DNA from 4 places in the Ensifer sp. 22460 genome. Region 4 is predicted to be linked to each of the others. Evidence: predicted binding sites of a transcription regulator. Region 4 holds the regulator's gene; each other region holds the start of a gene.

What was found. Region 4 encodes PhoB, which activates phosphate uptake and scavenging genes when phosphate is short. Its sites were predicted from a motif close to TGTCATNNANCTGTCAT; they were not measured.
Region 1: a site for PhoB is predicted at 3,784-3,800, ahead of ACTJKM_RS07330 (PhoX family protein). Genes of this name have one in related genera too.
Region 2: a site for PhoB is predicted at 3,196-3,212, ahead of ACTJKM_RS13245 (DUF2794 domain-containing protein). Genes of this name have one in related genera too.
Region 3: a site for PhoB is predicted at 2,693-2,709, ahead of ACTJKM_RS11990 (UDP-2,3-diacylglucosamine diphosphatase). Genes of this name have one in related genera too.

What each region holds. Positions count from the first base shown of each region.
Region 1 is NZ_JBQENZ010000004.1:292,951-298,400, forward strand. It holds gene ACTJKM_RS07315 (MOSC domain-containing protein) at 1-17, opposite strand, end outside; gene ACTJKM_RS07320 (HD domain-containing protein) at 98-754, opposite strand; gene ACTJKM_RS07325 (DUF2339 domain-containing protein) at 761-3,580, opposite strand; gene ACTJKM_RS07330 (PhoX family protein) at 3,877-5,450, shown strand, end outside.
Region 2 is NZ_JBQENZ010000009.1:23,616-29,065, forward strand. It holds gene ACTJKM_RS13230 (ABC transporter permease) at 1-904, shown strand, start outside; gene ACTJKM_RS13235 (Bax inhibitor-1/YccA family protein) at 1,128-1,865, shown strand; gene ACTJKM_RS13240 (N-acetyltransferase family protein) at 1,988-2,545, shown strand; gene ACTJKM_RS13245 (DUF2794 domain-containing protein) at 2,771-3,175, opposite strand; gene ACTJKM_RS13250 (DUF1223 domain-containing protein) at 3,489-4,262, opposite strand; gene acnA (aconitate hydratase AcnA) at 4,469-5,450, opposite strand, start outside.
Region 3 is NZ_JBQENZ010000008.1:39,191-44,640, forward strand. It holds gene ACTJKM_RS11985 (NADP-dependent malic enzyme) at 275-2,587, opposite strand; gene ACTJKM_RS11990 (UDP-2,3-diacylglucosamine diphosphatase) at 2,761-3,597, shown strand; gene ACTJKM_RS11995 (MFS transporter) at 3,695-4,915, shown strand; gene dgcA (N-acetyl-D-Glu racemase DgcA) at 4,867-5,450, opposite strand, start outside.
Region 4 is NZ_JBQENZ010000012.1:189,859-195,308, reverse strand. It holds gene argF (ornithine carbamoyltransferase) at 1-744, opposite strand, end outside; gene ACTJKM_RS17215 (aspartate aminotransferase family protein) at 845-2,044, opposite strand; gene ACTJKM_RS17210 (GcrA family cell cycle regulator) at 2,465-2,986, shown strand; gene phoB (phosphate regulon transcriptional regulator PhoB) at 3,055-3,738, opposite strand; gene phoU (phosphate signaling complex protein PhoU) at 4,000-4,713, opposite strand; gene pstB (phosphate ABC transporter ATP-binding protein PstB) at 4,764-5,450, opposite strand, start outside.

The sequences.
Region 1 (5,450 bases), on a different contig from region 4:
AGGCCGGTCACCTTCATGGACAATTCCTTCATGTTCAAAAATAGATTCAAGCGCCTGACGATCCGATTCACGGGATAGCGGCAATATCTTGAAAGAATTAGATTTCATCGAGCATCATGGCAAGCACGTCGCGCAGGCGCTCCTCGCGCTCCGCCGCCAATCGGCGGCCAGCTTCGGTCTTGAAGCCATCGGCCAACCGGAACAGCTTGGTCTCGAAATGATCGATGGCGAACGCCTTGTCATCGAGTTCCCTTGCCTCCGCCAGCGGATCGAGCGGGTCATAGAGACCGCTGCCCATGCGCCCGGCGATATAGAAGCAGCGGGCGGCGCCGACCATACCGATCGCATCCAGCCGGTCGGCATCCTGAAGAATCCTCGCCTCCAGCGTCTCCGGTGCAATGTTGGCGGAGAAGCTGTGGGTCAGGATGGCGTGCGCCACGGCGCCGGTCTCTCCCGTACCCCAGCCGAGTTCCTGCAGAATGCCGGTCGCCTTCTCCGCCGCCAGACGTGATGCCTGGGTGCGCAAGGGCGAGTTCTTCTCGACCGAGACGCAATCATGGAGCAGGACGGCGGCGGCGAGCGAACGCGTATCGCCGCCCTCCTCCGCGTGGATGCGCGCAGCATTCTTCCAGACGCGGATCAGATGCGCGGCATCATGCGAGCCGTCATCGGCGGCAAAGGCATGCGGCAGCAGCACCGCGGCGAGATCCTCATGCGGCGCGAAGGCTGCCGCCAGTTTCGAAATATGTGTCATGACGTCCTATTGCTGTTCGGCAGGATCTGTCGGCGCCGTCGATGCGACGCCGACACCGGACAGGATCTTCTGATAGAAGAGCCCTATCCCGATCAATACCCCGCCAAGGCCGATGAAGGACAGGGCCCGCAGGAAACCTTCGAGGTTGGACATGTCGATCAGGAACACCTTCAGGACAGCGACGAAGACGAGAACGGCCGAAGCGATGCGAATGCTCTTGGCATGGAAACGCGAACCGAGCACGAGCAGCAACACGCCCAGCAGCAGCCAGACAACCGAATAGGTGTAGGTCTCCCCCTGCAGGAAACCCTTCCAATCCGCGATGTTTTCCCCCTGCCATGCACGGCGGACCGTGAGGCTCGCCCAGGCGAAGGCCAGCACAGCGCCGCTGACCGCAAGCGCCATGACATAGGGCAACGGCCGCTTGTCACGCGCATACCAGGCCAGCCCCGCATAGCCGAGCCCCGGTAGCAGATAGCCGATCAGCAGGAGATCGAAGAACGGGATATGACCGAGAAGCTCGCCGCTGAAGTAAGGGTTGAGGCCGAGGAGATGCGCCGAAAGCACCGACAACATCGAAAGTACGCCGAGGCCCATGCCGCCATAGCGGAAGACCGGGCTCGGCGACTTCATGTCGAGGCTCATGAAGATCGCCGAGGCGCCGATCGCCAGCAGCGTGTAGATCGACTGCTCGCCGAGCGTCGGCACAGCGCTGTCGAGCACGCCGCCGTTCATCGCGTGACGCACGAGGATCGCGAGCGTCAAGAGCACGAAGAGACTGGCGAGCGCCTGCAGGAGGTTGCGTACCCGTGTGTTCGACCAGGATCTCAGGAAATAGGCGGAGCCGGCGAGGAGCGCGGCGGGAATGCCGTAGCCCGGCAGGAGCGCGTTGAAGACAGGCGTGGTGCCGAGATTGCCAGCACCGACGATCGTCGGCTCCCAGGCGATGCGCCCGAGAACGACCACAGCCGCAGCACCGGTCATCCAGGGCAGGATCGGCCAGGTGCGGATGCGTGTCGCGAGCGCATAGGCTGTTCCGAGCACGGCAATCGCAAGTGTGGTGACGAGCCCATCGGTCCAGGCATGAAGGGCAAGGACAAAGAACGCGAACGAACCGGCGACCAGTAATCCAGCCGTGATATCGCGCGCCTCCGCCTCGCCGCCGCGGCGGTAAAGCCAGTCCACTAACGCGAGCAGCGCGGCTCCGGCGAAGAGCGAGAACAGGCCGTGCGGCAGATCGAAGGCATAGTTGCCGGTCATCAGGAACGACATCGCCGTCAGGGCGATCGGGACAACCGCGGCGATGCCGGCCCAAAGGGTCGAATAATGCGGATGGGTGACGAGGCGGCGCGATAGCACGAAGCCGCCGAGCAACACGAACAGCGCCGCAAGCAGCATTGCCGTGATCATGGCGGTGCGGCCAGGCAGCACGATCGTCGGCAGAGCGTCGGCAAGCGAGGGATCGAGATAGGCGAGCACGCCACTCAGCGCCGTCAGGCTCCAGACGCCGGCGACTGCGCCGACGGCGGAAAGTACGGCGGGATAGACCGCCGTCGCTCGCCAGGCTCCCAAGGCAGCGAGGACAGCAATGACAACGGCAAACTCCGTCACCGGATACGTCGCCGCGGAAACCGCCGGGCTGATCAGAAGGAGCGCAAGCACCGTGGCGGCGATGGCCGCGGAAATGGAGATTGCCGCATGCGGCGGGATAAACAGCCTTTCCCATGGTCCGGCAATGGCACCGCGTCGCTGCGCACCCTCAGGGACTTCGGGCGCGGGTGCAGCTTCCGTAGCACCTGGCCAGACGAGGCCGATGCCGACGATCATCACCAACAGCGCAAAGGCGACCGGCAGCGGTTCGAATGGCGAGGCCGCAGTGATATAGGCAAGCCCCCAAAGCCCGATGCCGACGTTGGCAAGGGTCGGCACTACCGTCCAAGTCCGCAGCCGCGACGCGAGCAAAGTCGCAAGCCAGACTACCGAGAGGAAACCGAAGAGGACCCAGGGGCGCGGTTCGTCGCTCGAGACGAGTGCCGGGGTTGCGAGCGAGGCAAGCAGGCCGAGGCCGGCGAGCGCCTGCCCATGCAGCAGCGACAGACCAACGGTCGCCAGCGAGATCGCGGCCAGCAGAACGAATGCCGCGCCCGTGCCGATATAGCCGTAGATGCCATAGGCGGCATAGGCGACACCGAACAGGGTGACGGCGCCGGCCGCCGTCAGGATGCCGGGGATCATCGCATTTTGGAACTCATTGGCGATGACAGGCACCGCGCGCCTGCGAATGACCTCCCCTGCTGCCATCAGCAAGAGACCGAACAGGGCGGCAAGCGTCAGGCGAACCGCCGGGCTCAGGAGGCCGGCATCAATCGAATACTTGACCATGAAGACGCCGCCGAGCGCGAGCGCAATGCCACCGACCCAGACCGCCCAACGCGCGCCGAGGCGGCTTTCCAGGCTTTCGGTCTGACGGGCCGCAGCCGGAACCGGCTGTGGCGTTTCGGTGCTGGCGGCAATGGTCTCGCCACCCTCGATGTCTTCCGCCGCGTTCTCCGCGTCGCCGAAGATCCGGGCACCCTCGCGCGCGCCGGCGGTCAAGCCGATCGCAGCCTCCTCGACCGTGTCCGGTTCCACCGGCAATTCGGGCGCGGCGGCGAGGTCTTCGGTCGTCGCTTCGGCCTGAACGCCTTCGCCCGACGAGGTCTTCAGCCTCGCGACCTCCGCCTTCAGCGCGGCGATTTCGGCCCCCAGCCGCTCGGCCGTCTTGCGACCGCCGGCAAAGGCGGAAAGAGCGAGGATAAAGGCAAGAAAAGCAAAGAGTTCGAACATGTATTCCCCTGACGGTCGCACCGGCGTGCTCGGCGCAACCATACAAACTTTTGTACGCTCGCCAAATCTCTACAGCGCCGCGCGTCTTATCAGACGCACAAAGGTCGCTGTAGCACTCAGCATTGCGGCATGTTTCCTTAAATCGGTGACGATTCAAGGAAACATGCAATAGACGGCCGAGCACTGTAATCTCTTCACGGAATTGTCGCAGAACTGTCACCGAGCAACTGATACAGGCGGATGAACACCGCTGTCTCGGCGCGGTGGTTTCCATCGTTCAACCAGGAGACCCGATCATGGACAAGCATCTCGGCCAGACGGAAGAGACCGAATTCAAGACGCTGACGGAACGCAGGGAAGAGCTGGAAGACATTGGCCACAACTGTTCCACCAACCCGACGATGGGCGACATCATCCATCGCCGTTTCTCGCGCCGCTCGTTCATCGGCGGCTCGCTCGCCGTTGCCGCGATTTCGACGACGGTCAGCCCACTGGCTCTCCTGACTGCAGAAGAAGCACGCGCCGAGGAAGGTTCGCGCTTCGACTTCACCGAGATCGAAGCCGGCGTCGACGAGAAGCACCATGTCGCCGAAGGTTATGATGCCGACATCCTGCTGCGCTGGGGCGACAAGATCTTCGCGGATAGCCCGGAGTTCGACCCGAAGAACCAGACGGCCGCCGCCCAGGAAAAGCTGTTCGGCTACAACAACGACTATGTCGGCTTCATTCCGCTTGAGGGCAGCGCCGACCATGGCCTCCTGGTCGTCAACCACGAATATACCAATGCCGAGCTGATGTTCCCGGCCTTCGCCAGCGTCGTGAAGGAAAAGGTGACGAAGGACGGCAAGGAAGTCGAGGAAGAGAAGGTCGTTCTCGGTGAGTACACCAAGAAACTGGTCGACATCGAAATGGCCGCCCATGGCGGCACGATCATCGAGATCCGCAAGGTCGACGGCAAGTGGCAGCCGGTTCTCGACGGCAAGAACAATCGCCGCATCACGGTCAACACCGAGATGCAGATCACCGGGCCGGCCGCCGGTCATGACCGCCTGAAGACGCCGTCCGACCCGACGGGAAAGAAGGTGTTCGGCACGATCAACAATTGCGCCGGCGGGGTCACCGCCTGGGGCACCTACATGATGGCCGAAGAAAACTTCAACGGCTATTTCGGCGGCGAGCTCGCCGAAGACCACCCGGAGTACAAGCAGCTCAAGCGCCTGGGCGCACCGGGCGGCCAGTACGAATGGGCCTCCTTCTACGACCGTTTCGACGTCTCCAAGGAACCGAACGAAGCCAATCGCTTCGGCTGGATCGTCGAGGTCGACGCGCTGGATCCGACCTCGGTACCGAAGAAGCGCACCGCACTCGGCCGCTACAAGCACGAAGGCTGTGAATCGATTGTCAACAAGGACGGGCGCGTCGTGCTCTATTCCGGCGACGACGAACGTTACGACTACGTCTACAAGTTCGTGACCAAGGGCACCTTCAACCCTGATGATCGCGCCGCCAACATGGACCTCTTCGACGAAGGCACGCTCTATGTCGCCAAGTTCGACGAGGACGGCACCGTCACCTGGATGCCGCTTACCCACGGCGAAGGCCCGCTGACCGAAGCCAACGGCTTCGCCTCGCAGGCGGACGTGCTGATCAACACCCGCTTCGCCGCCGACGCGCTCGGTGCCACCAAGATGGATCGCCCGGAGGACGTTCAGCCGAACCCTAGGACGGGCAAGGTCTACGTGATGCTGACCAACAACACCAAGCGCAAGGCAGAAGAAGTCGACGCCGCCAACCCGCGCGCCAAGAACGCTTTTGGCCACATCGTCGAGATCACCGAAACCGACGGCGACTTCGCGTCGCTCAAGAGCCG
Region 2 (5,450 bases), on a different contig from region 4:
CGAGGTGCCGATGCTGCGTGGCCGGATCATTGCCTTCAACGGTGAGGACGTGAACAGCCGCAACGTGCCGCCCGGCGGCCAATGGGTGCTGCGCGGCGACCGCGGCATCACCTATGCCAAGAACAAGCCGGAGAACGCGACGCTTTCCGCGGGCACGTGGTGGCCGGCCGACTATAGTAGCGAGCCCTTGGTTTCCTTCTCGGCGGAAGAGGCCGGCGAACTCGGCCTGAAGATCGGCGACACCGTGACCGTCAACGTGCTTGGTCGCAACATCACCGCCAAGATCGCCAATTTCCGCAACGTCGAGTGGGAATCGCTTTCGATCAACTTCGTCATGGTGTTTTCGCCGAACACCTTTGCCGGTGCGCCGCATGCGTGGTTGGCAACGGTCATCGATCCGGCAGCGACGCCGGAAGAGGAGGCGGCGGTGCTGAAGGCCGTCACCAACGCCTATCCGACGATCACAAGCGTGCGGGTGAAGGATGCTCTCGACATCGTGAACGGGCTGCTTGGACAGTTGGTAACCGCCATCCGGGCAGCCGCCGCGGTGGCGCTCGTCGCCTCCGTCCTGGTGCTTGCCGGTGCGCTCGCCGCTGGCAACCGGGCGCGCGTCCATGATGCCGTGGTGCTGAAAACGCTGGGTGCGACGCGCGCGACCCTCATCCGGGCGTTCAGCTACGAATATGCCATTCTCGGCCTCGCAACTGCGGTTTTCGCGCTGTTTGCCGGCGGAGTTGCCGCTTGGTTCGTCGTCAGCCGCATCATGAAGTTGCCGTCAGACTTCCTGCCGGATGTCGCCATCCTGACCGTCGTCGGGGCGCTGGTGATGACCGTCGGCATCGGTCTTGCCGGTACCTGGCGTATTCTGGGGCAGAAGGCGGCGCCGGTCCTGCGGGAGCTTTGAGCGGTGAAGTTAACCGTAAATCCCTGTCGTGCATGCCGGAAACGGCCGGATGCGTTCGAATCCAGCGGCTTCGGGTCTTGTACGCAACGGGTTTCGGCATCATATTTATCCACAGGCATGCTGGAGCTCCGCAGCGGCGCCTGGGCGTGGAAGCCAGCCTTCCAAAGCGAGACTGTTCGCCGCCCGACACCGTAACTTCCACCGGAGCTTAAATGAGGAAACAATGGCTGATCTGAGAAACTACCAAACCCGAATGTCGCCCGCCGGCGCTCAGGCGGGTGCCGTGATCGATGAGGGCCTTCGCGCGTACATGCTGAAGGTCTACAACCTGATGGCCCTGGGCTTGGCGATCACCGGCGTGGCAGCTTACGGAACCTATGCGCTTGCCGCCTCCAATCCGGCATTCGCCCAGCTCATCTACGCTTCGCCCCTGAAGTGGGTCGTGATGCTGGCGCCGCTGGCGATGGTCTTCTTCATGAGCTTCCGCATTAATTCGATGAGCGTCTCCGCAGCACAGACGACGTTCTGGATCTACGCCGCCCTGATGGGCCTGTCGCTGTCGTCGATCTTCCTGGTTTTCACCGGCCAGAGCATCGTGCAGACGTTCTTCGTCACGGCCGCTTCGTTCGGCGCTCTGTCGCTCTACGGCTACACGACCAAGAAGGACCTGTCTGGCTTCGGCACGTTCCTGATCATGGGCCTCTTCGGCCTGATCATTGCGTCGATCGTCAATATCTTCCTTGCTTCGTCGGCCCTCGGCTTCGCGATCTCCGTGATCGGTGTTCTGATCTTCGCTGGCCTCACCGCCTACGACACGCAGAAGATCAAGGAAATGTACTACGAAGCCGATGACAGCACCGTTGCCGGCCGCAAGGCGATCATGGGCGCGCTGACGCTCTACCTCGACTTCATCAACCTGTTCATGTTCCTGCTGCAGTTCATGGGCAACCGGAACAACTAAGCTTGAAACGAATAGCGGAAAAGGCGGCTTCGGCCGCCTTTTTTGTTGCCGGAAACAGTTGATCGCGTCCCGGCCCCCATGGGAGTGAAGGACGACGAAACCTCGAGATGCAGTTTACCGCCATGTCCCTGAGTCTGCGTGACGCCACCTTGGCCGACCTTCCTGCCATCGCCGCGATCTACCGCGAATCCGTTCTGAACGGCGTCGCCACCTATGAGATCGAACCTCCTTCCGAAGCGGAGATGCGAAACCGCTTCGAGACGATCATCGGCAACGGCTACCCCTATGTGGTCGCATGCGATGGCAGCGGATCGATCGTCGGCTATGCCTATGCGTCCGCCTTCCGGACGCGCACGGCCTATCGCTTTCTGGTCGAGGATTCGATCTACCTGGCGCCGGAAGCGCGCGGCAAGGGTGCTGGCAAGGCGCTGCTCGTCGAACTGATTCGTCGTTGCACCGAGCTCGGCTTCCGGCAGATGGTTGCGGTGATCGGCGGTGCCCACCCGGCATCGATCGCCGTACACAGCTCGCTCGGCTTCGAGCATCAGGGCACTATGAAAGCGACCGGCTTCAAACATGGCCGTTGGCTCGACACGGCGATCATGCAGCTCGCGCTTGGCGAGGGCCAGACGAGCGATCCGCCGGAAGACGTCTATCCAGACACGCTCTATCAGAACTGATCGCCGCCTCATGGGCGCCCGACATGCGCTGATTGCAGTCGTCCGTCCCGGGGCAGGTCAAAGCCCTGGGTCGGAAGAGGTCGCCGCGCATCTCACCGGGACCGCCGGTGCGGATCAGGTCTTAAGGCGCTTCGCGATCTTTCAGGTCCGCTCCCGGCGCTTCAAGTTTCTGATATTTCGCATGTCGTTATCGCAAAACCGCTGCACACCTTTGCGCGGCATGCTTCAGGTTTCCACCAGCTTCAGGACCTTGTCGAACACCTTGAGCACCTGGGCGAGCTCGTGGCCGCGTTTCAGGATCGTGCCGTGAATGTTCAGCACGCTATAGGCGCCCTGTTTCGTCGACAGCTTTGGGTTCTTCTCGATCCGGTAGAGCGGCATTTCTCCCGAACGCTTGAACACCGAGAAGACCGCGCGGTCCTTCAGGTGGTCGATGGCGTAGTCCCGCCACTCGCCTTCGCCGACCATTCGACCATACACCCAAAGGATCTGGTCCAGTTCGCGGCGATGGAAAGTGATGGGGGGAGGGTTCTTGGCGTTCTTGTATTCGTGAAGATGGACGACCACTTCGGAAGTGGTCTCGCGCTGATGGCGCGCCTCGCCTTGCGGCAAATCCGGCTCATCGGTCATCGGCAATCCGGCCTTCTGTTGTGACAGAACGATAACAGTGTGCCTGACGTGAGCCGAAAAGCAAGCCGGAAGCCGTTGGACGAAGAGGGCATTTCTTACCTCTGCCCCATTTCAGTCAAATCGCCGCCCCAATTCACCGCAAAACTCGCGAGCGCTGACGGACAGAGTCGTTGCCACCGTATGTCCGGTCAGGTCGTCATGCTGCGGGAGTTCACCGAACGCAGCCATGGCCGGTTCGGTCCGGTAACTTCGAACCCTCAGCCCCAGCCCCTCGATGCTGCCGGGCCGAACCACCCCCTTGCGCCGCGCCCGCTTACAATTTGCCTTGCGGGCCGGCGAGCACGGTCGTGGCGCCGATGATCGCGCCCGGCGTTTCCTTGTCCTTCATCGATTGCAAGAGAACGGCACAGCCGCTGTTGCCGGGGCGCTCGGTCAGAACCGTTGCGGGAAGGGTGAAGGTTGCCGGCTTTCCGTCCCACATGCCGATCGTCTGAATGTCGCGCACGGCATGCCAGTAGGGGATTTCCTTGCCGCTGTTCTCCCCCTTCTCCATCTTCACCACTTTCGCGCGGTCGAAATAGACGACGACGACGTTCGCCTTGCCGATGCCGCTACCGACGTTGATCTGGATTTCTTCGCCCTCAATCTTCGCCTCGACGGGAACGGCAAGCCCCTTGCCTTCGGCCTTCATTGTCTCCAGCCGCGTTTTGATCGCCTGAAGATTGCCGCCGTTGACATGGTCGCGCCCGTTCAGGATCGCCTGGGGCGTATAGACGCCATTGCGACCGAGCATCCGGGCATAGGCATATTGCCGTTCGGTATTTTCCTTGGAGGCCAGTGTGTCGGCCCAACCGAGATAGTTCCAGTAGTCGACATGGTAGGCGAGCGCCACGACATCACCGCCATCGACAAGCGCCTTCAGCGCCGCATCAGCCGGCGGGCAGGAGGAACAGCCCTGGCTGGTGAATAGTTCCACGACGCCTTTGATCACCTGTCCGTCCTGTGCCCCGGCCGGTGCACCAGCGGCTGCGAACAGCCCGAAAGCCAGTGCAAAAGGGCGAATGAAAGAACGGTCTGCGGATGTCATGGCGTCACTTCGTTGGGGGCCGTCGGCCTACTCCTTATGGGGGAGTTCATTACATACGCCGGCCACGCATCAACGGGAAGTCACGTTGGAGTGAGGTGGCGGGTGAGCACAGACTTGTGTTGGGACGTTTTGGGATTTGACAACCAAAGAAAGAGCCGGGTCGCCTCTCGGCGTCCCGACTCCAATGCTTCGCGATGGTCTGGCGATCAGGCGGCGAGGTCGCGCAGAACCGTCTGCAGAATGCCGCCGTTGTTGACGTAGGTCACTTCGTCCAGCGTATCGATCCGGCAGATCAGCGGAATTTCCTTCACGCTGCCGTCGCCATAGGTGACCTTGGCAACGCGCTTTTCGCGCGGCTGGACATTGGCGAGGTTGTCGATGGTGACGATTTCATCGCCCTTGAGGCCCAGCGATTCCCAGGTCGTGCCCTCTTCGAAGACGAAGGGGATGACGCCCATGCCGACCAGGTTCGAGCGGTGGATACGCTCGAAGGACTGCGCGACGACGGCCTTGACGCCGAGCAGGTTGGTGCCCTTCGCAGCCCAGTCGCGCGACGAACCGTTGCCGTACTCGACGCCGGCGAAGATGACGAGCGGAACGCCCTCTTCCTTGTACTGCATGGCGGCGTCGTAGATCGACATCTCTTCCTTCGACGGATAGTGGATGGTGTAGCCACCTTCCTTGCCGTTCGGGCCGAGCATGTGGTTGCGGATGCGGATGTTGGCAAAGGTGCCGCGCATCATCACCTCATGGTTGCCGCGACGCGTACCGTACTGGTTGAAGTCGGCAACGCCGACGCCATGACCGATGAGGTAGGCACCAGCCGGCGAGGCTGCCTTGATCGAACCGGCCGGCGAGATGTGGTCGGTGGTGATCTTGTCGCCGAACAGGCCGAGGACGCGCGCGCCCTTGATGTCGGAGATGCCGGAGCCGGACTTGCCCATGCCGACGAAGTAGGGCGGGTTCTGCACGTAGGTCGAACCATCGTCCCAGGCGTAGGTCTGGCCCGGAGGAACCTGAACGGCCTGCCAGTTTTCGTCGCCCTTGAAGACGTCGGCATACTTGGTCGCGTAGAGTTCACGGGTGACGTACTTGAAGATGAACTCCTGGATTTCCTTGGAGGTCGGCCAGATGTCCTTGAGGAACACCGGGTTGCCGTCCTTGTCTTCGCCGAGCGGTTCGTTGGTC
Region 3 (5,450 bases), on a different contig from region 4:
ACCGAATCTCGTCCGAAGCCACAGCATGGTTAGAGGTTCACCTTTTGTCCAGCGCAAACTTACCCGTTTGGTGTGTGATGCCAATTTTGCAATTTTCGATTGCCGGTTCTTGCGACCGGATCGCGCGAGCGGGCAGCAGAGGATGATTCCGCTGTGATTCTCGGGCGATAGAGCGTCGCGCTCAACAATTGCGCGACGTCTGGATATGGCATTGGGGGCGCCGGTCTGGCGCCTGATATCTGCGAAGATCGAAGGCGATCTCCGCGGTATCATGTCAGCCCGGATGGCTGGCTTCGACGACCGCGAGGGCCGCCATGTTGACGACACCGCGCGATGTGACCGAAGGCGAAAGGATGTGCGCGGGAAGCGCCGAACCCAGCAGGATCGGACCGACATGCAGGCTGTCGGTCATGGTCTTGACGACGCCGAGCGTGATGTTGGCGGCATCGAGATTGGGGAAGACCAGGAGGTTGGCTTCGCCCGGCAGGCTGCTGTCCGGCATGACGCGTTGGCGCAGCGCTTCCGAGATCGCCGCATCGCCATGCATTTCACCGTCGACTTCGAGGTCGGGTGCCAGTTCCCGCACGAGCTGAAGCGCCTTGCGCATTTTGGTGGCGCTTTCCGAATCGCGCGATCCGAAGTTCGAATGCGACACGAGCGCTGCACGCGGGGTGATGCCGAAGCGGCGGATTTCCTGGGCGGCCATGACGGTCGTCTGGGCGATCTCCTCGGCGCTCGGGCAGTAGCTGACATAGGTGTCGGTGAAGAAGGTCGCGCCGCGCTGCGAGATCAGCAGGCTGAGGGCGGAGAAGTCGAGCACGCCTTCACGCTTGCCGATGATCTGCGAGACGTCGCGCATGTGCCTGGAGTACCGGCCTTCGACGCCGCAGATCAGCGCATCGGCTTCGCCGCGCTTGACCGCAAGCGCACCGATCACCGTCGTGTTGGTGCGCACGATCGTACGGGCCGCTTCCGGGATGACGCCGAGGCGTCCGACGAGGGCGAAGTAATCCTCGACATAGTCGCGGTAGCGCGGATCGCCTTCGGGGTTCACCACTTCGAAATCGACATCCGGACGGATGCGCAGACCGTAACGGCGCAGGCGCGTCTCGATGATCTGCGGACGCCCGATCAGGATCGGCCGGGCCGTGCTTTCTTCCAGCAGCACCTGGGCGGCGCGCAGCACGCGCTCGTCTTCGCCTTCGGCAAAGATCACGCGGTTCTTCTGGGCGTTCTTCGCGGCCGCAAAGACCGGCTTCATGATGAAGCCCGAGCGGAATACGAAGCGGTTCAGCTTGTCGAGATAGGCGTCATAATCCTGGATCGGGCGGGTGGCGACGCCGCTTTCCTCGGCCGCCTTGGCGACGGCCGGCGCGATCCTGAGGATCAGGCGCTGATCGAAGGGCGAGGGGATCAGGTAGTCGGGGCCGAAGACCGGGGTTTCGCCGGAATAGGCGCGGGCGGCAACGTCGGACGGCTCCTCGCGGGCAAGGCCGGCAATGGCGCGGACCGCCGCCATCTTCATTTCTTCGTTGATCGTGCTTGCGCCGCAATCGAGCGCGCCGCGGAAGATGTGCGGGAAGCACAGAACGTTGTTGACCTGGTTCGGGAAGTCCGAGCGGCCGGTGCAGATCATCGCATCCGGGCGGGCGGCACGGGCCTCTTCCGGCATGATTTCCGGCGTCGGGTTGGCAAGCGCCATGATCAGCGGCTTTTCGGCCATCTGAACCAGCAGCTCCGGCTTCAGGACGCCGGCAGCGGAAAGGCCGAGGAAGACGTCTGCGCCGCCGATGCTGTCGGCGAGCACGCGGTTGTCGCTCTCCTGGGCGTAGATGGACTTCCACTCGTCCATCAGCACCTCGCGGCCCTTGTAGACGAGGCCCTCGAGATCGTGCACCCAGATGTTCTCGCGCTTGGCGCCGAGGATGACGAGCAGGTTGAGGCAGGCGAGTGCTGCCGCACCGGCACCCGACGTCACGATCTTCGCCTTGGCGATATCCTTGCCGGCGAGTTCCAGGCCGTTGAGGATGGCGGCGGCGACGATGATCGCCGTTCCGTGCTGGTCGTCATGGAAGACCGGGATCTGCATCTTTTCACGCAGCTGGCGCTCAACCTCGAAACATTCCGGTGCCTTGATGTCTTCAAGGTTGATGCCGCCGAAGGTCGGCTCCAGCGCCGAGATCACGTCGACCATGCGCTCGATGGACGAAGCGTCGATCTCGATGTCGAAGACGTCAATGCCGGCGAACTTCTTGAAAAGGACGGCCTTGCCTTCCATCACCGGCTTGGAGGCGAGCGGCCCGATATTGCCGAGACCGAGCACGGCCGTGCCGTTGGAGATGACCGCGACCAGGTTGGCGCGCGCCGTGTAGTCGGCGGCCGTTTCCGGGTTGTCGCGGATGGCGATGCATGGCGCGGCCACGCCGGGCGAATAGGCGAGTGCCAGATCGCGCTGGTTGCCGAGCGGCTTGGTGGGCTGGATTTCGAGCTTCCCCGGGCGCGGGTAACGGTGGAAGAAAAGGGCCTGCTGGTCGATGTCGCCGCTGGCCGGACCGATGTGGGATTTCGTCTTGTCGCCCGTGTTCATGCTCTCACATTCCTCATTCGTGGTCGTGCCTTTTGGCATGAATTCGGAGCGAGGTACAGTTTTGCCGTGCCGATTTCGGCGGCCAGACCGGCGGCAAGGTGCTCATGTCATCTTCCTGAAACACGAGTCTGGTTTTCACGGGGGCAGGAAGCGTAACTAGAGACGAGGCTGGCATGACGGCGCAGCAAGACAACTCCGTACGAAAGCTCAGGACGTTGTTCATCTCCGACGTCCATCTCGGGTCGAAGGCCGCCAAGACGGACTTCCTGCTCGATTTCCTGCGGCATCACGAAGCGGAGACGATCGTGCTGGTCGGCGACATCGTCGACGGCTGGAGGCTGAAGCGCAGCTGGTACTGGCCGCAGAACTGCAACGACGTCGTCCAGAAGCTTCTGCGCAAGGCCCGCAAGGGCACCCGCATCGTCTACATCCCCGGCAATCACGACGAGTTCCTGCGCGATTTTCCCGGCGTGCACTTCGGCGGCATCGAGGTGGCGCAGCGCTACATGCACGAGGGTGCCGACGGCCGTAACTATTTGGTGCTGCACGGCGACGAATTCGACGTCGTGGTCCGCAATGCCCGTGTGCTCGCCTATCTCGGCGACTGGGCCTATGACACGGCGATCGCCATCAATATCGGCCTGGCCGCCATCCGCCGCCGCCTCGGCATGCCCTACTGGTCGTTCTCCTCCTGGGCCAAGCTCCAGGTGAAGCACGCCGTCAACTTCATCGGCGAATTCCAGAAGGTGGTTGCCGAGGAAGCCCGCCGCCACGACGCTCAAGGGGTGATCTGCGGCCACATCCACCATGCCGTCATCGAGGACATCGGCGATATCCGCTACATCAATACCGGTGACTGGGTGGAAAGCTGCACGGCGATCGCCGAGCACCATGATGGCACGATGGAACTCATCACCTGGCATCAGATGCGCGGTGGCGCGCTTGAGGGCGAAGCCTCTGGTGAAGCCGACAAGCTGCTTGCCCAATTGCTGACACAGCGCGCTGCGTAACCGGAGAGCGACAGGTCACCTCCTGTCGCGAAAACTAGGTTATGGCGAGGCATGCCAGGGCTGTGCTAGAGATTGAGCACAGCCATCAGGTCAGCCGATGATTCCCTCCTCAGCGCCCGCATCCGTGGGCCCTCCGCCGCGCCATTTCGCGCTTCGCATCGCCTTGCTCTTCTGCGCGCCGTTGATCGTCAACGGCTTCGCGATGCCGTATTTTCCGATGTGGCTCAGCACGCTCTCGATGAGCGACTTCGAGATCGGCGTCGTGCTGGCGCTGCCGATGTTCGTGCGCGTCATCACCGCGCCGATCGCCGGCGTCATCGCCGACCGCCTCGGCGAGCGGACGATCGTGCTGATCTGGTCCGGTTTCCTGGCGCTCGCGACCGCCCTGGTGTTGTTTTACTTTCGCGACTTCTGGCCGGTGCTGGTCATCTACACGCTGCAATCGGCGGTCTATTCGCCCTATGTGCCGATCGTCGAGGCGATCGCGCTTTCTGGCGTCCGCCGCTGGGGCTTCGACTACGCCCATATGCGGCTCTGGGGCTCGGTCGCCTTCATCGGCGCAACCATGCTCGGCGGCTGGATGGTCGGCATATTCGGCAGCGACATGGTGCTGCCGGCGATGGCGATCGGTTTCGGCCTGACGATTGCCATGGCCTATGCGGCGCCGCGTGTCGGCAAGCCGCGCCGGCCATCGCCGATCACCGCGCTCACCGAGCCGCCGCCGAAGTCGCTCAAGCAGCTCGACCTGCAGCTGCTCCTGATCGGTGTGACGCTGGTGAATGCCAGCCACGCGATGCTTTTTGCCTTCTCGGCGATCTACTGGCAGCACATCGGCTACAGCGGCACCGAGATCGGCCTGCTCTGGAGCGCGGGCGTGGCCGCCGAAGTGACGATGTTCATCTTCGCCAAGGCGATCAGCCGCCGTTTCAGCGTCTGGGTGATGATCCTGTCGGGCTGTTCGCTCGCCGTGGTGCGCTGGATCATCTTCCCGATGGATCTCGGTTTCAGCGGCTACTTCATCCTCCAGTGCTTCCACGCCTTCACCTATGCGATCATGCACACCGGCATGCAGCACAAGCTCGTCGAGCGGGTGGTGGAATCCCAGGAAGCGTCCGCCCAGGGGCTCTACTTCTTCTACACCGGCATCTTCACCGCGATCTTGACGTTCCTATCGGGCTACTTCTACGCCTGGTACGGGGTGAAGGGGTTCTATTCGATGTCGGTCGTCGCCTTTGCCGGCTGCTGCTTTGCGGTCGCCGCCTGGTATCTTCAGCCCCAGAGGCGCGGCTCCGGCGGGAAGACCAGCGAAGCCTCGTAGCGCAGGCCGGGTGTGCGGTCTTCGGCGAGCAGCAGCGGCCCGTCGAGATCGACGAAATCGGCGCCCTGGGCCACCAGGATCGCCGGGGCCATCGCCAGCGAACTGCCGACCATGCAACCGACCATGACCTTAAGGCCGAGGGACACGGCCTCATCACGCATGCGTAGCGCTTCGGTAAGGCCGCCGGTCTTGTCGAGCTTGATGTTGACCGCGTCGTAGCGGCCGACGAGCGCGGCGAGGTCCTCGGTCGCGTGCACGCTTTCATCCGCACAAATGGGTACGGGGCGGGCAATCGTCGCCAGCGCATCGTCGCGCCCGGCGGGCAGCGGTTGTTCGATCAGGTCGATCCGCTCTTCGGCGCAGATTGCGAAGTGATAGGCGAGGGTTTCGGGCGTCCAACCCTCATTGGCATCGAGGATGATGCGGCTCTCAGGCGCGCCGGCCCGAACGGCGCGGATACGCGCGGCATCGTCCGGTGTGCCGACCTTGATCTTAAGAAGTGCGCGGTGGGCATATTTCGCCGCCTGTTCGCGCA
Region 4 (5,450 bases):
CGCCTCGTTGACCTGATAGGGCTGGAAGACGTTGTGGCCGCGGGCACGATGCTCCTGGTTCATCGACACCCAGGTGTCGGTGACAACGCAATTGGCGTTGGCGACCGCCTGCTCGGCATCGTGACACAGCAGGATCTCGCCGCCGTTGTTGCGGGCCCAGTTCAGGATCTTGTCCTGCGGCTCGGAGCCGAGCGGCACGGCCATGTTCATGCGATAGCCGAAGCGGGCGGAGCCTTCGATCAGCGAGTGCAGCACGTTGTTGCCGTCGCCGGTCCAGGCGATCGTCTTGCCCTTCACCGGTCCGCGATGCTCCTCGAAGGTCATGATGTCGGCCATAATCTGGCAGGGATGGGTGTCGTCGGTCAGGCCGTTGATGACAGGGACCGTCGCGTGTTCTGCCAATTCCAGCAGGCGGCGATGGTCGGTGGTGCGGATCATGATCGCATCGACATAGCGCGACAGGACCTTTGCCGTATCGCCGATGGTCTCGGCGCGACCGAGCTGCATCTCCGTGCCCGAAAGGAACAGGGTTTCGCCGCCGAGCTGGCGCATGCCGACATCGAAGGACACGCGGGTGCGGGTGGACGGCTTTTCGAAGATCATCGCCAGCATCTTGCCGGCGAGCGGCTTCTCGGCGGTTCCGGCCTTGGTCGTCGCCTTTCGGACGCGGGCATCATCGATGATCGTCCGAAGATCGGCGGCCGTCATGGCCGAAAGATCGAGAAAGTGTCTGGTGCCTGCCATCGTACTCGGTTCCTCAAAAAATCGAACCTATGTGCGCCACGCAGCGGCGTGAACGCACGAAGGTCATTCTACCATCCTGGGTCAGTCTTGGCCCTATCGGTCAGGCCGCAGCGTTACCACTTGCCTTCCGCACTGCTTCGGCGGCGCGCTCGATGCGTGCGAGGCCCTCGCGTGCTTCCTCCGCCGTCACCGTCAACGGCGGCAGCAGGCGCAACACGTTGTCGCCGGCCGGCACGGCCAGGAGCTTCTCGGCGCGGATCTCCTTCAGGAGATCCGCCGAGGGGCCCTTTACCTTGATGCCCAGCATCAGGCCATCGCCGCGGATATCTTCGATGATATCGGGATAGCGATCCTTCAGCGAAGCAAGACCCTGGCGGAAGACGAGCGCGACGTCGCGCACATGGGCGAGGAAGCCATCAGCGAGGATGACGTCGAGCACGGCGTTGCCGACGGCCATCGCCAGCGGATTGCCGCCATAGGTCGAGCCATGCGTGCCCGCCACCATGCCGGCTGCCGCCTCTTCCGTCGCCAGGCAAGCGCCGAGCGGGAAGCCGCCGCCGATGCCCTTGGCAACGGCCATGATATCCGGGCGGATGCCCGTCCACTCATGGGCAAAAAGCTTGCCGGTGCGGCCGACGCCGGTCTGAACCTCGTCGAGGATCAGGAGCAGGCCGAATTCGTCGCAGAGGGCGCGCAGTTCCTGCATGAATTCCTTGGTCGCGGGACGGATGCCGCCCTCGCCCTGGATCGGCTCGATCAGGATCGCGGCGGTCTCCTCGGTGATCGCATTCTTGACGGCCGCGATGTCGCCGAACGGAACCTGGTAGAACCCTGGGGCCTTTGGCCCGAAACCTTCAATGTACTTTTGCTGACCACCGGCGGCGATCGTCGCGATCGTGCGACCGTGGAACGCGCCCTCGAAGGTGATGATGTGAAACTTCTCCGGCTGGCCTTTGGCGAAGTGGTACCGCCGCGCCGTCTTGATCGCGCATTCCAGCGCTTCCGCACCGGAATTGGTGAAGAAGACCCGATCGGCAAAGGTGACGGCCGCCAAGCGGCGTCCAAGACTTTCCTGACCGGGAACTTCGTAAAGGTTGGAAAGGTGCCAGACCTTCTCGGCCTGCGCCTTCAGCGCCTCGACGAGATGCGGATGCGCGTGGCCGAGCGAGTTCACGGCAACGCCGGCGGCGAAGTCGAGATAGCGCGAGCCGTCTTCGGCGATCAGCCAGACGCCCTCTCCTCGCTCGAAACGCAACGGCGCGCGCATGTAGGTATCGTAAAGCGGCGTGGTTGCAGTCATGCGAGGCTCTCCTTACTCCAGTCGGCATCGGTCCCGCTGCTTCATGCGGCCCGATAAAAATCAAAAATGCCGCCTTTCGGCGGCGCAGGCACTATTCCTATTTCGCGCCGCAATGTCAATAAAACCAAGCCTTGCAGTGCAACAGAGAAGCCCGTTTCCCGGCGGCGAAAAAATCGCCCGGAAGGGCTTGCAAAAATGCAACGCCAGCCGAGCAAGTTGGGGAAAACTACGAAATCGATTCGGCGTGAATCCCGGGACTCTTGCCACGGAGTCCGACGGTCAGTACGTTAACATTCAATTACTAGACGCATGCGGCGGACCTAGTCACCAAAAGAGTTATCGCGTTTGCAACCTCGGGATTCAACCGGGGTGCGGTGAGGGATTCTGCCATCCCCAACGCTGAGAACGGAGAGTGCAGAAATGAACTGGACTGACGAGCGGGTGGAGAAACTGAAGAAGCTTTGGTCCGAGGGCCTGAGCGCAAGCCAGATCGCGGCACAGCTCGGCGGCGTCAGCCGTAACGCTGTCATCGGCAAGGTTCATCGCCTGAGCCTTCCAGGCCGCGCCAAAGCCGGCGGCAGCACCACTGCGGCGACCCGCCCGAAGCGGCCGACCTCGGCGCCGCGCGCTCCGAACTACGCCTCGCGCGTTTCGACCCGCACCGTTGCCCGTCCGTCCGGCGCCACCGTTCTCAAGGAGGAGATCGAAGTCGATCTCGTTGCCGAGCAGGATTTCAGCATCCAGACCGACGTGGTCGTGCCAATGTCGCGCCGCCTCGAGCTGACCCAGCTCACCGAACGCACCTGCAAGTGGCCGATCGGCGACCCGCTGAAGGAAGAGTTCCATTTCTGCGGCAACGATTCCCCGGAAGCTTCGCCCTATTGCAGCTTCCATGCGCGGCTTGCCTACCAGCCGTCCGCCGAGCGCCGTCGGATGCGCTAAGGATCCGCACAGGACCAAAACGAAAGGGGCCGATCGGCCCCTTTTTTATTGACTTTTGTTTGCCCTTCTCAGCTTTCGAGCGAGTAGCCGGCGCCGCGCACGGTGCGGATGACATCAGGCATGGTCGAGAAGTTCAGCGCCTTGCGCAGGCGGCCGACATGCACGTCGACGGTCCGCTCGTCGACATAGATGTCGTGGCCCCAGACGCCGTCCAGCAACTGCGAGCGCGAGAAGACACGGCCCGGAGAGGACATCAGGAACTCCAGCAGGCGGAACTCTGTCGGCCCCAGGCGAACTTCGCGGCTGCGGCGATGGACGCGATGGGTTTCCCGGTCGAGCTCGATGTCGCCGCAGCGCAGCAGCGTCGAGAGAACTTCGGGCTTCGCCCGGCGGAGCATCGCCTTGACGCGGGCCATCAGCTCCGGCGTGGAGAAGGGCTTGACCACATAGTCGTCGGCACCGGTCGCCAGACCGCGAACGCGCTCGCTTTCCTCGCCGCGCGCCGTCAGCATGATGATCGGCAACCGCTCCGTCTCCGGGCGCTGGCGCAGCCTACGGCAAAGCTCGATGCCGGAGACGCCCGGCAACATCCAGTCGAGGATCAGAAGGTCGGGCAGGCGTTCCTGTAGCCGGATCTCCGCCTCGTCACCCCTGAGGATCGTATCGACGTCGAAGCCTTCAGCTTCCAGATTGTAACGCAGCAGGACGCTCAGCGCCTCTTCGTCTTCGACCACGGCGATTTTTGGCAACATCAGGTAACGTCTCCTTACCGCGAGCGCCGTGCGGGTCCAGCGGACCGGCCGGCACTCAGACACTCTAAATCTGGAGCACCCCCGCCAATTTCAAAGGCGGTGCGAAAAGCCGCATGCTTCAGATGCAGGAATTCGGGGCCGCGACCGAAGCCGCGACCGGATGATATTCATGGGGCACGCATTGCGAACGGCGCGTTTAACGCCAGAGCGGGATGAGGAAAAGTGTATGCGGTTGTCCCCCCCGCATCCCGCTCCAACCTTCTAGTCGTTGACCGAGCCCAACGTCGACGTGTTGTCATCCTTCGGGCGCTCACCTTCCGGCTGGGCACCCGTCGCCATGTAATAGATCGTCTCGGCGATGTTGGTCGCGTGGTCGCCGATACGCTCGATGTTCTTGGCGCAGAACAGAAGATGCGTGCAGGGCGTGATATTGCGCGGATCTTCCATCATGTAGGTGAGCAACTCGCGGAACAGCGAGGTGTAGATCGCATCGATCTCCTCGTCGCGTTCGCGAATGCTGTTGGCCTTTTCCGGCGAACGCGACGCATAGACGTCGAGCACTTCCTTGAGCTGCACCAGAGCGAGTTCGGCGAGATGCTCGAGACCGCGGGCGAGCTTGCGCGGGATGCCCGAACCGGCAACCGCGATCACGCGCTTGGCAGTGTTCTTGCCGAGGTCGCCGACACGCTCCAGGTCGGAGGCGATGCGGATCGACCCCATGATCTCGCGAAGGTCGGCGGCGACCGGCTGGCGCTTGGCGATCGTGACAATCGCCTTCTCGCCGATCTGGCGCTCGGCATCATCGAGAACGGTGTCGTCCGAGATTACCTTTTGCGCCAGCGCCAGGTCGGAATTGACCAGGGCGCGGACGGATTCGGCGACCATCTGCTCGGCGAGACCGCCCATTTCCGAGATGCGGCGCGTCAGGTACTTCAGTTCTTCGTCATAGGCGGACATGATATGCATGGACATGATCGTCGATCCTTACAGGCGCTTTCCAGTGACTGTTGCAGCCGTGATTGGCCTCAGCCGAAGCGGCCCATGATGTAATCCTGGGTGCGCTGGTCATCCGGATTGGTGAACATCTTGTCGGTGTCGTTCTCCTCGACGAGATTGCCGAGGTGGAACATGGCGGTGCGCTGCGACACGCGGGCGGCCTGCTGCATCGAGTGGGTCACGATGACGATCGTGAAGTTCGTGCGCAGTTCGTGGATGAGTTCCTCGACCTTGGCGGTCGCGATCGGGTCGAGTGCCGAGCAGGGCTCGTCCATCAGGATGACTTCCGGGCTGACGGCAACAGCGCGTGCGATGCAAAGGCGCTGCTGCTGACCACCGGAGAGGCCGGTGCCCGGCTCCTGCAGGCGGTCCTTCACCTCGTTCCACAAACCTGCCTTCTGCAGGCTGGTCTCGACCACATCGTCAAAGTCCGCCTTGGTGCGGGCAAGTCCGTGGATGCGCGGACCGTAGGCGACGTTGTCGTAGATCGACTTCGGGAACGGGTTCGGCTTCTGGAAGACCATGCCGACGCGGGCGCGCAGCTCGACCACGTCAATGGTCGGGTCGTAGATGTCGTCCTCATCGAGCGTGATCTTGCCGGTCACACGGCAGTTCTCGATGGTGTCGTTCATGCGGTTCAGCGTGCGCAGGAAGGTCGACTTGCCGCAGCCCGACGGACCGATCAGCGCCGTTACCGTGTTCTCGCGGATGTTGAG